DNA from 2 places in the Variovorax sp. GW822-FHT04A09 genome. Region 2 is predicted to be linked to the other one. Evidence: riboswitches for the same ligand, from Rfam matches in the RefSeq annotation. Region 2 holds a riboswitch; the other holds the start of a gene.
The links. Region 2 has a riboswitch for glycine ahead of gcvT (glycine cleavage system aminomethyltransferase GcvT). Riboswitches for the same ligand answer to the same signal wherever they lie in the genome.
Positions count from the first base shown of each region.

Region 1: linked by a shared signal. The riboswitch ahead of AC1RLW_RS27755 (D-amino acid dehydrogenase) and the one ahead of gcvT (glycine cleavage system aminomethyltransferase GcvT) in region 2 are both predicted to bind glycine.

Region 1 covers NZ_JBXAMV010000007.1:98,849-106,649, forward strand. The annotation lists gene AC1RLW_RS27750 (RtcB family protein) at 1-540, shown strand, start outside; gene AC1RLW_RS27755 (D-amino acid dehydrogenase) at 560-1,867, opposite strand; glycine riboswitch at 1,959-2,065, opposite strand; glycine riboswitch at 2,110-2,200, opposite strand; gene rfbB (dTDP-glucose 4,6-dehydratase) at 2,318-3,397, shown strand; gene rfbD (dTDP-4-dehydrorhamnose reductase) at 3,394-4,284, shown strand; gene rfbA (glucose-1-phosphate thymidylyltransferase RfbA) at 4,324-5,211, shown strand; gene rfbC (dTDP-4-dehydrorhamnose 3,5-epimerase) at 5,208-5,756, shown strand; gene AC1RLW_RS27780 (glycosyltransferase family protein) at 5,853-7,463, shown strand; gene AC1RLW_RS27785 (hypothetical protein) at 7,456-7,801, shown strand, end outside.
Region 2 covers NZ_JBXAMV010000001.1:1,688,657-1,696,457, reverse strand. The annotation lists gene gcvP (aminomethyl-transferring glycine dehydrogenase) at 1-585, opposite strand, end outside; gene gcvH (glycine cleavage system protein GcvH) at 643-1,014, opposite strand; gene gcvT (glycine cleavage system aminomethyltransferase GcvT) at 1,086-2,258, opposite strand; glycine riboswitch at 2,306-2,410, opposite strand; glycine riboswitch at 2,423-2,513, opposite strand; gene AC1RLW_RS07620 (hypothetical protein) at 2,545-3,081, opposite strand; gene AC1RLW_RS07615 (L,D-transpeptidase Cds6 family protein) at 3,178-3,660, opposite strand; gene AC1RLW_RS07610 (MFS transporter) at 3,904-5,094, opposite strand; gene AC1RLW_RS07605 (AraC family transcriptional regulator) at 5,203-5,982, shown strand; gene AC1RLW_RS07600 (TRAP transporter large permease) at 6,020-7,312, opposite strand; gene AC1RLW_RS07595 (TRAP transporter small permease) at 7,323-7,801, opposite strand, start outside.

The DNA of each region.
Region 1 (7,801 bases), on a different contig from region 2:
TACGGGCTGGCCGGGCCGCTGGCGCAGGAGTACCTGGAAGCCATGGGCGTGGCCGCGCGCTATGCGTGGGCCAATCGCGTCGTGCTGGCCGAGCTGGTGCGCAAGGACTTCGCCGAATTGCTCGGCGCCACGGCGTCGACGATGGTGGTCGACGTGCCGCACAACGTGGTGCTCCGCGAGCACGGCATGAACATCCATCGCAAGGGCGCGACGCCGGCGCACGCGGGCGACCTGGCGCTGATTCCTGGGTCGATGGGCGATCACTCGTACCTTGCGACCGGGCTGGGGCATGAAGACTGGCTGTGGTCGTGCAGCCATGGTGCCGGCCGGCGCATGCGGCGGCAGGAAGTGCGCGCGATGCGGCCCGCACCCGACGACGCCGATGCCAGCTGGCAATGCGTGACGCTGCGCGAAGAGCGCCGCATCGAGGAGGCGCCGCAGGCCTACAAGCCGATCGGCGCGGTGATCGAGGCGCAGGAAAGCGCGGGGCTCATCCGCTGCGCCGTGCGGCTCAAGCCCTGGGTCACGTTCAAGGCGTGACCCGAGGGCAGGTGCCGCGTCAACCCAGTGCGGGCTGCACGGCGCGCGGCGCGGGTGCCGGCATGCCGGCGAACGCGAAGTCGACCTCGGGCGCCAGCCCGCTCACGATGCGCGCGATCGACTTGCCCGAGCCGCAGGCGTGCGTCCAGCCGAGCGTGCCGTGGCCGGTGTTGAGGAACAGGTTCGGCAGCTTGGTCTTGCCGATCAGCGGCACGTTGCTCGGCGTGGCCGGGCGCAGGCCAGTCCAGAACTGCGCGCGCTCGGTGTCGCCGGCGCCGGGGAAGAGCTCCTCGACGCGCCGCACGATGGCTTCGCAGCGCACGCGGTTCAGGTCGCGGTCGTAGCCGTTGAGTTCGGCCGTGCCGGCGATGCGCAGGCGGTCGCCCGACTCGGAGGTGTAGCGCGAGAACACCAGCTTGTATTCGTCGTCGGTGAGCGAGACCTGGTGCGCCTTCGACGCGTCCTTCACGGGCAGCGTCACCGAGTAGCCCTTGGCCGGGTAGATCGGCAGGCGGATGCCCAGCGGCGCGGCGTACAGCGGGCTCAGCGAACCCATCGCAAGCACGAAGGCGTCGCCACGGATGCGCTGGAAGCGGCCTTCGTTGTCGGTCGCCTCGACGTGGTCGATGCTGCCGCCGGCTTCGCGCAGCGCAGTCACCGTGTGGCTCATGAGGAACTTCACGCCGGCCGCCTCGGCCAGCTTCACGAGCTCGCGCGCGAAGCGGTTGGCGTCGCCCGACTCGTCTTCGGCGGTGTAGGTGGCGCCGGCGAGTTGCGGGCGGATGTGGGCGAGGGCGGGTTCGATCCTGATGGCCTCGTCGGCGGAGATGACCAGCCGCTCGCAGCCCAGGGCACGCATCTGCTCGGCGGGCTTGAGGGCGCCGTCGAATTCTTTTTGCGTCGTGTAGAAGTGCAGGATGCCTTGCGTGCGCTGGTCATAGCTCAGGCCGGTGTCTCGACGCAATTGCTGCAACATTTCCCGGCTGTATGTACCGAGACGAACGATCTGTTCGATGTTGTGGCGGGTGCGCGTGGGGGTGCATTCGCGCAGGAACTGCAGGCCCCAGAGCCATTGGCGCATGTCGGCGCGGATGCGAAACAGCAGCGGGGCATCTTCCTTGCCGAGCCATTGCAGCACCTTCAGCGGCGCACTCGGATTGGCCCAGGGTTCGGCATGGCTGACCGAGATCTGGCCGCCGTTGGCGAAGCTGGTTTCGGCGGCCGGGGTGGCCTGCCGGTCGATCACGGTCACCTCGTGGCCGAGTTGCTGGAGGTAGTAGGCCGAAGTCACGCCGAGCAGGCCGGCGCCAAGAACGATCACACGCATTGCAAGTACCTTTGAGTTTGCAGCGCTTGAACGGCGGGCGTGGAGTGCTATTGAAAAAATAGCAAGCAACCGGACGACCGATGTCCAAGTTGCCGCTCCCCCTGTCCTCGGTACCTGAGAGATTCACCCTGCTGCACCCGCAGCGGGTTTGCTCCTTCGGTGCGCCACATGGCGTGGCGGCTCTCCAGACGGCTGTATCGATGAGTGCAGTACTGACCCCTTGCCGAAGTTCCTGGGCGTTGCCTGGAATTTCGTCGGGCCGACCTGAGCGTTTATGGGAGTTTGCGCCTTCGGTAGGGCCTCCGTGGAGGCCCGCTCTCCTGCAATTGTTGGCGATTGTAGGCGGGCCCCGCAAGCCGGCCAAGCCCTGTACATCGGCACTTCACACCGATGGGATAATTGAATGTTGATTTTTGGTAAAGCAAACTTTTTTCTACAGGTGGGGACCTCATGATCCTGGTTACCGGCGGCGCAGGCTTCATTGGCGCCAATTTCGTGCTCGACTGGATCGCGCAGGGCAACGAGCCCGTCGTGAACCTCGACAAGCTGACCTATGCGGGCAACCTCGAGACCCTCGCGTCGCTCAAGGGCAACGCGAACCACGTCTTCGTGCAGGGCGACATCGGCGACAGCGCGCTGCTCGATCGCCTGCTGGCCGAGCACAAACCCCGTGCCGTTGTGAACTTTGCCGCGGAATCGCATGTGGATCGCTCGATCCACGGCCCGGAAGACTTCGTGCAGACCAACGTGCTCGGCACCTTCCGCCTGCTCGAATCGGTGCGCGGTTACTGGAACGCCCTGCCGGCCGACCAGAAGGCGGCCTTCCGCTTCCTGCATGTGTCGACCGACGAGGTCTACGGCTCGCTCTCCAAGACCGACCCGGCCTTTACCGAAGAGAACAAGTACGAGCCCAACAGCCCGTACTCGGCCAGCAAGGCCGCCAGCGACCACCTCGTGCGCGCCTGGCACCACACCTACGGCCTGCCGGTGGTCACCACCAACTGCTCGAACAACTACGGCCCGTTCCACTTCCCCGAGAAGCTGATCCCGCTGATGATCGTCAACGCACTGGCCGGCAAGAACCTGCCCGTGTACGGCGACGGCATGCAGGTGCGCGACTGGCTCTACGTGAAGGATCACTGCAGCGCCATCCGCCGCGTGCTCGAGGCCGGCAAGCTCGGTGAGACCTACAACGTCGGCGGCTGGAACGAGAAGCCCAACATCGAGATCGTCAACACCGTGTGCGCGCTGCTCGACGAGCTGAGCCCCCGCGCCGACGGAAAGCCGTACAAGGAACAGATCACCTACGTCACGGACCGCCCGGGCCACGACCGCCGCTACGCCATCGATGCACGCAAGCTCGAGGCCGAGCTTGGCTGGAAGCCCGCCGAGACCTTCGATACCGGCATCCGCAAGACCGTCGAGTGGTACCTCGCCAACGGCGAGTGGGTGCGCAACGTGCAAAGCGGCGCGTACCGCGAATGGGTCGAGAAGCAGTACGACGCCGCACCCGCAAAGGCTTCCGCATGAAGTTGCTGCTGCTCGGCAAAGGTGGACAGGTCGGCTGGGAGCTGCAGCGCAGCCTCGCGCCGCTCGGCGAAGTGGTCGCACTGGACTTCGACAGCACCGACTTCCACGCCGACTTCAGCCGCCCCGAGCAGCTGGCCGCCACGGTGCTGGCGGTGCGCCCCGACGTCATCGTCAATGCCGCCGCGCACACCGCCGTCGACAAGGCCGAGAGCGAGCCCGACTTCGCGCGCAAGCTCAACGCCACCTCGCCCGGCGTGGTGGCCGAGGCCGCGCAGCAGATCGGCGCGCTGATGGTGCATTACTCCACCGACTACGTCTTCGACGGCAGCGGCACCCGCCCCTGGAAAGAAGACGACGCGACCGGCCCGCTCAGCGTGTACGGCCAGACCAAGCTCGAAGGCGAGCAGCTGGTGGCGCAGCATTGCGCGAAGCACCTGATCTTTCGCACCAGCTGGGTGTACGCCGCACGCGGCGGCAACTTCGCCAAGACCATGCTGCGCCTGGCCAAGGAGCGCGACAAGCTCACGGTCATCGACGACCAGTTCGGCGCCCCCACCGGGGCTGAGTTGCTGGCCGACATCACCGCGCACGCCATCCGCGCCACCTTGCAAGACCCGACCAAGGCCGGGCTGTACCACGCCATCGCCGGCGGCGAGACCACGTGGCACGGCTACGCGCGCTTCGTGCTCGAGATGGCGCAGCAGGCCGGCGTCGAACTCAAGGCCGGCCCGCAGGCCGTGGAGGCCGTGCCCACCAGCGCCTTTCCGACGCCCGCGAAGCGGCCGCACAACTCGCGGCTCGACACCACCAAGCTGCAGACCACCTTCGGCCTGCGCCTGCCGCCTTGGCAGGAAGGCGTGGCACGCATGCTGCGCGAGACGCTCTGACCGACTGATTTTTCCTGCCCCTCACAGAAGAAGACTCCCATGACGCAACGCAAAGGCATCATCCTTGCCGGTGGCTCCGGCACCCGCCTGCACCCGGCCACGCTCGCCATGAGCAAGCAACTGCTGCCGGTGTACGACAAGCCCATGATCTATTACCCGCTGAGCACCCTGATGCTCGGCGGCATGCGCGACATCCTGATCATCAGCACGCCGCAGGACACGCCGCGCTTCCAGCAGCTGCTGGGCGACGGCAGCCAATGGGGCATCAACCTGCAGTACGCGGTGCAGCCGAGTCCCGATGGCCTGGCGCAGGCGTTCATCATTGGCGACAAGTTCGTGGGGAATTCGCCGAGTGCGCTGGTGCTGGGGGACAACATCTTCTATGGGCATGACTTTGCCCATCTGCTGTCGGACGCTGATGCGAAGCAAAGCGGTGCGACCGTGTTCGCGTACCACGTGCATGACCCGGAGCGCTACGGTGTGGTGGCCTTCGACGCCCACGGCAAGGCCAGCAGCATCGAAGAGAAGCCCGTCAAGCCCAAGAGCAGTTACGCCGTGACCGGTCTGTACTTCTATGACAACCAGGTGGTCGACATCGCGAAGGCCGTGAAGCCCAGCTCGCGTGGCGAACTGGAAATCACCGCTGTCAACCAAGCCTATCTGGACCTCAACCAGCTGAATGTGCAGATCATGCAGCGCGGCTATGCGTGGCTGGATACCGGCACGCACGAAAGCCTGCTCGAAGCGGGGCAGTTCATCGCGACGCTGGAACATCGGCAAGGGCTGAAGATCGCGTGTCCTGAAGAGATTGCTTGGCGCAATGGCTTCATTGACCGCGCGCAGCTCGAAAAGCTTGCTGCACCGTTGCAGAAGAACGGCTATGGCAAGTACCTGAACCACTTGCTGGCCGAAGAGGTGCGCTCGTGAAGGCCATCCAAACCGAGATCCCCGACGTTTTGATCATCGAGCCGAAGGTCTTCGGCGATGCGCGCGGCTTCTTCTTCGAGAGCTTCAATCAGGCCGCATTTGACGCCGCCGTGGGAGAACATGTTTCCTTCGTGCAAGACAACCATTCACGGTCTGCAAAAGGCGTGCTGCGCGGGCTTCATTATCAGATTCAGCAACCGCAAGGAAAGTTGGTGCGGGTAACGCGCGGCACGGTCTATGACGTGGCTGTAGATATCCGCAAATCGTCCCCAACGTTCGGTCGATGGGTCGGTGTGGAGCTCAGTGAGCAAAATCAAAAGCAATTCTGGGTGCCAGCAGGCTTTGCGCACGGATTTCTTGTCTTGAGTGAGTCGGCAGATTTTTTGTACAAGACAACGGAATACTATGCGCCTTCCCACGAAAAATGCATCGTATGGAATGACGCCGATTTGAATATCCAATGGCCTGTCGCCGGGTTGAACCCTTTGTTATCTCAAAAGGATCAGCAAGGGTCCAGTTTTGCAGAAGCTGCTCTATTTGAATGAATGTTGCCTTGTCGGCCCAGCAGCCGATGCGGAAAAATGGCTTTAGCCAGGTGAGTCGATGGCTTTCATCAGGATCGATTTGAAGGGTTGTGTTAAATGAGGAAGATCGTGCCGAATCCTGACTGGTCATTGGAAAAAATTGCGGCATCAGCATTGTTCGATGCCGATTTTTATTTGGCGAAATATCCGGACGTTGCGGCGGCGGGATTGGACCCCCTTGAGCATTACTCTTCCCATGGCTGGCGCGAAGGTCGAAACCCTAGTCCATCGTTCGATACCAAATTTTATCTTCGCGCATATCCCGATGTCGCGGCCGGGGATCTGAATCCACTGAATCACTACGCAGTTTATGGTGCGAAAGAAGGGCGCGCCGCCGTTCCCCCGCGACGCGCCGTTGAAAGCGGAAAAGATATTGTTCTGGCCGCTCGCCCTGCGCGAATACGGGCAGCCGGTTGGACCCCAGTTGCCGACATTGATTCGCCGCTCGACAGAGAGTCTGTCCAGCAACTCCTTTTTTCGGCATTCCAGAAGAATGCAGGCGCTGTGATCATTTCCATGAGTCATGATCAATATTTAAAAAGCGTTGGCGGAGTCCAGACTGCGATCGCCATTGAACAAGGAGTGCTTGCCGAGGCTGGCTGGATCTATGTGCACCTTTGCCCTGCGTTCCCGTTGCCATTTCTTGCTGATGCGGCTGACGAAAACGCCACTTTTCTCGTACTGACTTTGAACGGTAAGCGCGAGGGTGTTGTCAAGCTGGGCGATTTATTGACTTCGTTGCCTCTGGCTGCAAATGAGTGCAAAAAGTCCTTGGATCTAGTGATTCATCATTTGATGGGTTTTTCCGTGGAAACGGTGGCCAAACTGTCTCGAGTCTGCACAGCCGGAACTCCCAAGTTATGGGTGCATGATTTTTTCAGTCTTTGCACCAACCCATTTTTGCTACGTAACGACATTGCATTTTGCAACGCGCCTTCGGTCGAGTCTTCGGCGTGTATGGTCTGCTGCGAGGGGGGCGATAGACGCCTTCATCTCGAAAATTTAAGGCGTTTGTTCGATGAGCTTCAACCGATTGTCTTGGCACCCTCTGAAACGGCGTTGAATTTTTGGAAAAGCAGGGGTGATTTCCCCCATTCCAAGGCCTTGATTCTTCCTTTGGCGCGCGTCGAATTGGGTATTCCCTCCCGCAATACTCAGCGCAGACCTTTGCGTGTTGCTCATCTGGGGGCTGCAGCCCCGCATAAAGGTTGGGCGACTTTCAAGAAGATTGTCGAACGCCATGCCGAAGATGAGCGCTATGAATTTTTTCGCCTCGGATTCGGAAAAACTGAATTGGATGGGTTGACAGAAGTGCTGGTCGAGGTCAAGCCTAGTAATCTCGATGCAATGATCGAGGCAGTTCTCGAGTATGAAATCGATGTGGTGATAAATTGGTCGAGCTGTTATGAGACCTTTTCCTTCATCACCCTCGAAGCCCTTGCTGCCGGGGCATTTGTGGTCGCTCGAAAAGATGCCGGAAATGTGTGGCCAGCAGTGGTCGCTGCTGACAAAAAGAGAGGTATGGGCGTCGCTACAGAAATTGAGCTAAGGGCGTTGTTCATGACGGGAGAAATTGTGCAGCGAGCCAATGAAAAGCTCACAAGAGGCCAACTCCTTCGCTCAAGAGGTACTGCGGACTTGCTATTGAAAGAGGTTTCCTTTGTCTAGTACCCATTGCTATACAAGTATTTCGTTCAGCTATCTGGATCGCGCACGCGTACTTGCTGAAACGATTCGAAAGCATCATCCGGATTGGACTTTGTGGCTGTGCCTTTCGGATCAGGAGCCGGAGGGTTTTGAATTCAATCTTGACGATGAAGATTTTGACCATGTGGTGCGGGTTTATGAACTCGATGTCCCGAGCCATCATCCGTGGATTTTTGGACATGACGTAGTCGAGTTGTGTACGGCAGTCAAGGGGCCGATGCTTCAAAGAATCTTGGCGAGTGGAGCCGATAGGGTCTTGTATATTGATCCCGATATCGCTTTGTTTTCCCCTTTGACTC
Region 2 (7,801 bases):
CGCGGCGCGCGTCTTGATGACTTCGATGGTCTGCGGATGGCAGTCGCCCGACACGAGGAACACGTTGCTCTTGCTCTTCACGCTGCGCTTGGCGAGCGTCATGGCCTCGGCGGCGGCCGTGGCCTCGTCGAGCATCGAGGCGTTGGCGATGGCCATGCCCGTGAGGTCGCACACCATCGTCTGGAAGTTGAGCAGGGCTTCCATGCGGCCCTGCGAGATCTCGGCCTGGTAGGGCGTGTAGGCGGTGTACCAGGCGGGGTTCTCCAGGATGTTGCGCAGGATCACGCCCGGCGTGTGCGTGCCGTAATAGCCCTGGCCGATGAAGCTCTTGAACACCTTGTTCTTCGACGCCAGCGTCTTCAGCTCGGCCAGCGCGTCGGCCTCCGTGACCGGCGCGGGCAGGCGCATCGGCCGGGCGCGGCGGATGGCTGCGGGCACGATGCCGTCGATGAGCTCCGCGCGCGTTTCCGAGCCGATCACCGGCAGCATGCGCGCCTCGTCCGCCGCATCGATGCCGATGTGGCGGGCGAGGAATTCTTCGGCGTTCTCTAGTTCTTGCAAAGAGGGAAGGGCGGGAATCGGCATGGCGGTGAAGGCTCGGGGAGAAGGAACGAAGGTGCGAGGAAGCTGCTGTTCAGCGGATCAGGATTCGGCGGCGAACTTGTCGTAGCTGGCGGCGTCGAGCAGGGCGTCGAGCTGCGCGGGCTCGCTCAGCTTGACCTTGAAGAACCAGCCGGCGGCCAGCGGGTCGCTGTTGGCCAGCGACGGGTCGGCGCGCAGCGCTTCGTTCACTTCGGTGATCTCGCCCGACACGGGCATGAACACATCGGCGGCGGCCTTCACCGACTCGACCACACCGGCGACTTCGCCCTGCGCGAAGGTCTTGCCCACTTCAGGCAGGTCGACGAACACCACGTCGCCCAGCGCGTCCTGCGCATGCACGGTGATGCCGACGGTGGCGGCGCCGCCTTCGGCCGCCACCCATTCGTGGTCCTTGGTGTATTTGATGCTCATGAAAAAACTCCTCGTGGAAAAAATGGAATCGGGGTGCAGAGCCTAGCCGGGTCTGCGGGGTTCAGTGTCGGTCAGCCGCGGTAGTAGCGCGTCGGAACGAAGGGCATGGTCGAGACCTCCATCGGCACCGGCTTGCCGCGCACGATGGCCTGCACGCGCGTGCCGGGCTCGGCGAAGGCGGCGGCTACGTAGCCCATGGCCACGCAGCGGTCGGCTGTGGGGCCGAGCAGGCCGCTGGTGACGGCGCCGATGTCGTGGCCTTCGAGCGACTGCAGCAGCGTACCGTCGCGCACCGGGATGCGTTCCAGTGCCACGAGGCCGACGCGTTTGCGCGTGAGCGTCTTGTGGTCGGTGTGGCCGGCCGCGCCCGAGGCGACGGCGGCCAGCTGGGCCAGCACCTTGGCCGCGCCCGGAAAACCGCCTTCGCGCGCACCGCCCGCGCGACGCACCTTCTGGATCGCCCAGTTGAGCGAGGCTTCGACCGGGGTGGTGGTGGTGTCGATGTCGTTGCCGTACAGGCACAGGCCGGCTTCGAGCCGCAGCGAGTTGCGCGCGCCCAGGCCGACGGGCTTCACCTCGGGCTGCGCGAGCAGCAGGCGGGCGAGGGCGTCGGCATCCTTGGCGGCCACCGAGATCTCGAAGCCGTCTTCGCCGGTGTAGCCGCTGCGGGTGACGAAGGCCGCGATGCCGCCGATCTGCACCGCGCCGCCGGTCATGAACACGAAGCGCTCGATGCCGGGCGACAGGCGCGCCAGCGTGGCGGCGGCCTGCGGACCCTGCAGCGCCAGCAGCGCGTGGTCGGGCAGGGGCTGCACCTGGCAGCGCGCGCCGATCCTGGCCTGGATGTGGGCGATGTCGGCCACCTTGCAGGCGCCGTTCACGATCACGAAGAGCGAGCCATTGCCTTCGTTGAAGAACATCAGGTCGTCGAGGATGCCGCCCTCGTCGTTCAGCAGCAGGCCGTAGCGCTGCTTGCCGGCGGGCAGATCGACCACGTCGACGGGCATCAGGGTTTCGAACGCGGCGGCGGCATCGGGGCCGACGAGGCGCAGCTGGCCCATGTGCGAGATGTCGAACAGGCCGGCCGCATCGCGCGTGTGCTTGTGCTCGGCCATGAGGCCGGCGGGGTACTGCACGGGCATGGAATAGCCGGCGAAGGGCACCATGCGGGCGCCGAGCTCCACGTGGAGGTCGTACAGCGGGGTCTTGAGAAGTTGGGCGTCGGAAGCGGAGGAAGCGGCCACGGGGCACTCCAAAGGGGCAGTCGAAATCCATGGCTGCAACGCCACGGGCCACCCCTGCTGTCCGCTTTACCTGAGAGATTCGCCCCACGATCGGGGTTTGCTCCTTCGGTGGGCCGCATGCAATGCCACGGCCTCTCTCCAGCAAGGAAACGCCGGTGGTTGCCGGCGTCTTGTCAGTCCTTTTGCCTGAGCGTTCGGGGAACCCCTGCGCCTTCGGCGGCCCCGTCGCGCGGGGCTCTCTCCTGACCCGGCGAGTGTAGTGGATCGCGGGGCCGGGGCTGGCGGCTCAGTGCACGGTTTCCGCCGGCGGCAGCAGCTTGTCGATGCGCTCGCGCAGCGAGTCGGCGCGCTCGGGGCCGGCGGCCTTCTCGATCTCGGAGAGCATCAGCGCGGCGATGGTCAGCATGGCCTCGCGGTCGCGGGCCTCGCGCAGGGCGTCGCGCATCTGGTTGGCGAAGCGCGGGTCGCGGCGCACGAACATGCGCTCGCAGATGTCGAACAGGAACATGCGCGTGGTGGCCAGCGAGCGCTTGCCGTCGAAGCTGTCGGCCGAGGTGGCGACCTGGATCGGCTCGGCGGCGGGGACGGGCGTGGGGGCCGGTGCAGGCGGTGGCGCGACCGGCCGCGCAACCTGCAGGTAGCCGCGCTGCATCAGCCCCTGGATCGCCTGCTCGGCCTCGACGCGGCTGGGGAACAGCGGGCTGAAGTCGGTCAGCGAGCGCCGGCCGTCGGCCATGAGCAGCAGGGCGCGCTCACGCTGGCTGAGCGTGCGCTGCCCGGCCTGGAGTTCGTCGCGTGCCTTCTCGGTCTTGGTGGGGAACATGGCGGCCACAGCTTTCGGAGGTCGAAGGCTGCAGCATCGTTGCAAGTGGTGACATCTTCGTGAACCATTTGCCTTACAGGGACAAGGCGGCGCGCGTCAGTTGCCCGCGCTCTCCTTGCGGATCAGCCAGCGCGGGCCCACGCGCTGCAGCTCGAGGGTCTTGCGGTCGGTCTCGGTGAGCGCGTCGGCGCTGTAGACCTGCCGGAACTGCGCGCTGGCCGAGGTGCCCTGAACGCTGATCACCAGCCCCTCGATGCCCACGCTGATGCGCGACTTGCCCGTGATGCGGGCGCGCCGGTCGGCCTCCCAGCGCTCGCGGGTCTGGCCGCGCGCGGGGGTGAAGTCGCTCGCGTAGGCCGCGAGGTAGCGCTCCACGTCGCGCGCGGACCAGGCGGCGGCCCAGGCGCGCACGGCGCTTTCCACTTCGGCGAGGTGGGTGACGGGATTGGTGGGATTGGCGGGGGCGGCTGCTGGTGCAACGGCTGCAACGGGCGCGGCGGCCGGTGTGGCCGCGATACCGGCGGTGGCCAGCAAGCCGGCAGCGACAAGGCTGCTGCCCTGGGCGACGATTCGGTGCATGGCGTCCTTCTCTTTCCTTCTTCTTGTCTGTCAGGCTCGACGTCGAAGCTTGCGTCGATTCTGGCAGTGAAAGAGGAGGCGTGCGGCGTTGAATCGCCCACGGATTTCGGTGGTCCGTGGTTCAGGGCGCGTGCACAGGACACCGGGTACTTCCCTCCGCGAATGTCCCCCGCCTTCGGCTCCTCCTTGATTTCGCTGCGGGAAGCACCCGGTGCCCTGTGCACCGGGTGCGCGGGGCAGAGCTCAGGCCGCCGCAGCCTCGCCCGCCATCACCTGCACCGTGCGGTTGCGCAGCCGCAAGGCCAGCACGGTCGCGACGCACAGCACGCACAACACCACCGTGAGCGTCACGCCGAGCCCGCGCGCATCCGACAGCAGGCCGAACAGCGGCGACACCAGCCCGCCGACCGAGAGCGCAAGACCGAGCGTGATGCCGCTGGCGGTGGCCGGGTTGCGCGGCAGGTAGTCCTGCGCGAGCGTCACCTGCGCGGCGAAGGGCAGGAACATGCTCATGCCGAGCCACGCGGTGCAGGCCAGCGCCGCGCCGGGCGTGGAGGCGAGCACGAGGCCCGCCATGGCCGGCAGCGCGAGCAGGTAGCCGCAGCGGATCGTGCCCATGCGCCCGATGCGGTCGCCGAGCCAGCCGCCGGCCAGCGTGCCCACGGCCCCTGCGGCGGTGAAGGCGGTGAGCGCCGCGGCGCCCTGGAAGGTGCTGCCGTGCAGGTCGCGCGTGATGCGCAGCGAGAGCATCGACAGCACCGTGACGTAGGGGATCGACCAGCCCACGATGGTCGCGACCAGCAGGCTGAAGGCGCGCCAGTCGTTGTGCGGCTTCAGCACCTGGGCGCGGGCCTGCGCGGCGCGCGCCGCCGTGGCCGCGTGGTGGGCGGCTGCGCTGCGCCGCGCATTGGCCGCGACCCACACCACGCCCATCGCCACCGCGGGAATGCCCAGCAGATAGCTGCGCGACAGGCTGCCGCCGCCGACCACCGTGGCCGCCAGCACGGGCGCGAACGAGGCGCCGATGGTGCCGCCCACCGAGAACACGCTCATCGCCTTCTGCGAGGCGCCGCCGGCCGCGCGCGCGGCCACGGTGGCGGGCGGGTGGTAGGCCGCGATGCCCAGCCCGCACAGCGCGACCGCGATCCAGGTCAGCAGGTAGCTCTGGCTCAGGCCCGCCAGCACCACGCCCAGCGCCGCCACCAGGAAGCCCACGGGCACCAGCCAGGCGCGCGGGTGGCGGTCGGCATACAGACCGAACAGCGGCTGCACCACGCTCGACAGCCCGGTGGCCGCCAGCATCAGGCCGCTCACGGCCGTGTAGCTGTAGCCGCGCTCCAGCACCATGAAGGGCAGCAGCGCGGGCACGAGGCCCTGGTAGAGGTCGTTGACGGCATGGGTGCCGGTGAGCAGCCCGAGTCGGCGCGTGTTCATGCGATGGCTTCTTTCTTCGATGTCCGGTTTGAGAAAAAGGGAGGAAAAGCCATCGTAGGAAGACACGGAAAGATGTTCTTGCTACGAATGTGCAAACATCGTCGTGAAATGGACAAACTGAATCTGCGCCCCGACGAGGGCGAATCGACCCCGCGCGCGGTGGCCGTGCTGGCCACCGATCCGGCGGGCGACGCCTTCATTCCGCCGCATGCGCACCGGCGCGGGCAGCTCATCCATGCGATCTCGGGCGTGATGATGGTCGGCGCGGCGGCCGGCAGCTGGGTGGTGCCGCCGGGGCGCGGCGTCTGGGTGCCGCCGGGCATGACGCACCAGATACGCATGGCGGGCGAGGTGAAGATGCGCACCGTCTTCGTCGAGCCCGGCACGCGCGCCGACCTGGGGGCCGAGTGCCGCGTGATCCATGTGGGTGCGCTGTTGCGCGAGCTGATCGTGGCGGCCGTGTCGCTGCCGCTGGACTACCCGCCGGGCGGGCGCGACGAGCGCGTGATGGAGCTGATCCTCGACGAGATCGAGGCCGCGCCCGCGTTGTCGCTGCATGTGCCGATGCCGCGCCACGCACGCCTGGCCGCGCTGTGCGAGGCGCTGATCCGCGACCCCGCGCAGCCCGCCACGCTCGACGGCTGGGCCGTGCGGCTGCACATGAACGCGCGCACGCTGGCCCGGTTGTTCGAACGCGAGACCGGCATGACCTTCGGCGCGTGGTGCCGCCAGGCGCGGCTGCTCCTGAGCCTGCCGCGGCTGGCCGCGGGCGCGTCGATCCTGGAGGTGGCGCTGGCGCACGGCTACGAGAGCCCGAGCGCCTTCACCGCGATGTTCCGCCGCACGCTCGGCATGCCGCCGAGCCAGTACCTGCACCCGCCGGCCTGAGGCGGGTGAAGGCGGGGGGCGGGAGCGGCCTGCGCCGCTACTTGAACCCGAGCGCGCGCGGCAGCCAGGTGCTCAGCATCGGCACGAAGGTCAGCAGCATCAGCACCGCGCCGTGCGCCCACAGGAAGGGCACCAGCTCCTTCACCAGCGCCGACATCGGCACCTTCGACACGTTGCAGGTGACGAACAGCAGCCCGCCCACCGGCGGCGTGATCATGCCCAGCGTGAGGTTGAAGATCACGATCATCGCGAAGTGCACCGGATCGACGCCCAGCTTGATCGCCACGGGCGCAAGGATCGGCGCCAGCACCATCACGCCCGGCAGCGGCTCGATGAAGATGCCGAACAAGAGCAGGAACACGTTGACGATGATCAGGAACATCCACGGCGAGAGGTTCATGCTGATGAGCCATTCGGCCATCTGCTGCGGAATGCCCTCGATGGTCAGCACCCAGGCGAACGAGGCCGACAGCCCGATGATGATCAGCACCGACGCCGACAGCAGGGCCGAGCGCGACAGGATGTCGGGCAGCATCTTCCACTCGAGCGTGCGGTAGATGAACTTGCCGCACACCAGCGCGTAGAACACCGCCACCACCGAAGCCTCGGTGGGCGTGAACCAGCCGGCGCGCATGCCGCCCAGGATCACCACCGGCAGCAGGATCGCGGGAATCGCCTTCCACGTCGTGACGAGGATCTCGCGCAGCGGCGGCGTCTGGCCGTCGCCCTTGTAGTTGCGCTTCTTCGAGACGTAGAAGTTCACCACGCACATCGCCACCGCGATCAGGATGCCCGGCACGATGCCGGCCACGAACAGCTGGCCGACCGACACGGTCTCGTCCTGCAGCGCGTAGATGATCATGATGATCGAGGGCGGAATGATCGGCCCCACGATGGCCGTGGAGGCCGTCAGCGCCGCCGCGTACGAGCGGTCGTAGCCGGCCTTGTCCATCATCTTGATGAGCATCGAGCCGGGGCCGGCCGCGTCGGCCAGCGCCGAGCCCGAGATGCCCGAGAAGAAGGTCAGCGACACCACGTTGGTGTAGCCCAGCCCGCCGCGGCGGTGGCCGACGAACTGGCCCGCAAAGCGCAGCAGCACCTCGGTGAGCGAGCCGCCGCTCATGAGCTCGGCGGCCAGGATGAAGAAGGGCACGGCCATCAGCGGAAAGCTGTCGATGCCGGTGAAGGTTTCCTTCAGCAGCACCATCAGCGGGTAGCTTTCCGCGAGGATCAGGGTGGCGGCCGTGGCCAGGCCGAGCGCGAAGGCCACGGGCACGCCGATGGCCAGGAACACGCAGGCGGAGACGATCAGGACAATGCTGGCATCCATGGTCTTCTCCTTACAGCGAGGCCGACGCGTTGGCGTCGAAATGCGCGTCCGACGCGAACTCGCGGTTCAGCACGTAGCCGCGCACCACCAGCAGCCAGTGCACGATCAGCAGCACGCCGCCGATCAGCATCGCGCTGTAGATGTAGGCGAACGGAATCTGCGTCACGGCGGTGAGCTGGAACATCGTGCGTTCCATGTAGAGCCAGCCGTACCAGACCATGAAGCCGAAGAAGGCGAACAGCAGCCCGGCCACCACGATGCGCACCGCCACGGCCGCGGGCCGGGGCAGGGCGTCCTGCAGGTTCTCGACGGCGATGTGGCCGCCGTAGCGCAGCACCGGTCCGGCGCCCAGGAAGGTGAGCCAGATCATCATGTGGCGCGACACCTCTTCGGCCCATTCGATCGACTGGTTCGTGGTGTAGCGCAGCACGACGTTGGTGAAGATGATGACGGACATGGCCGCCAGCAGGAGGATCAGCGCCCACCGGT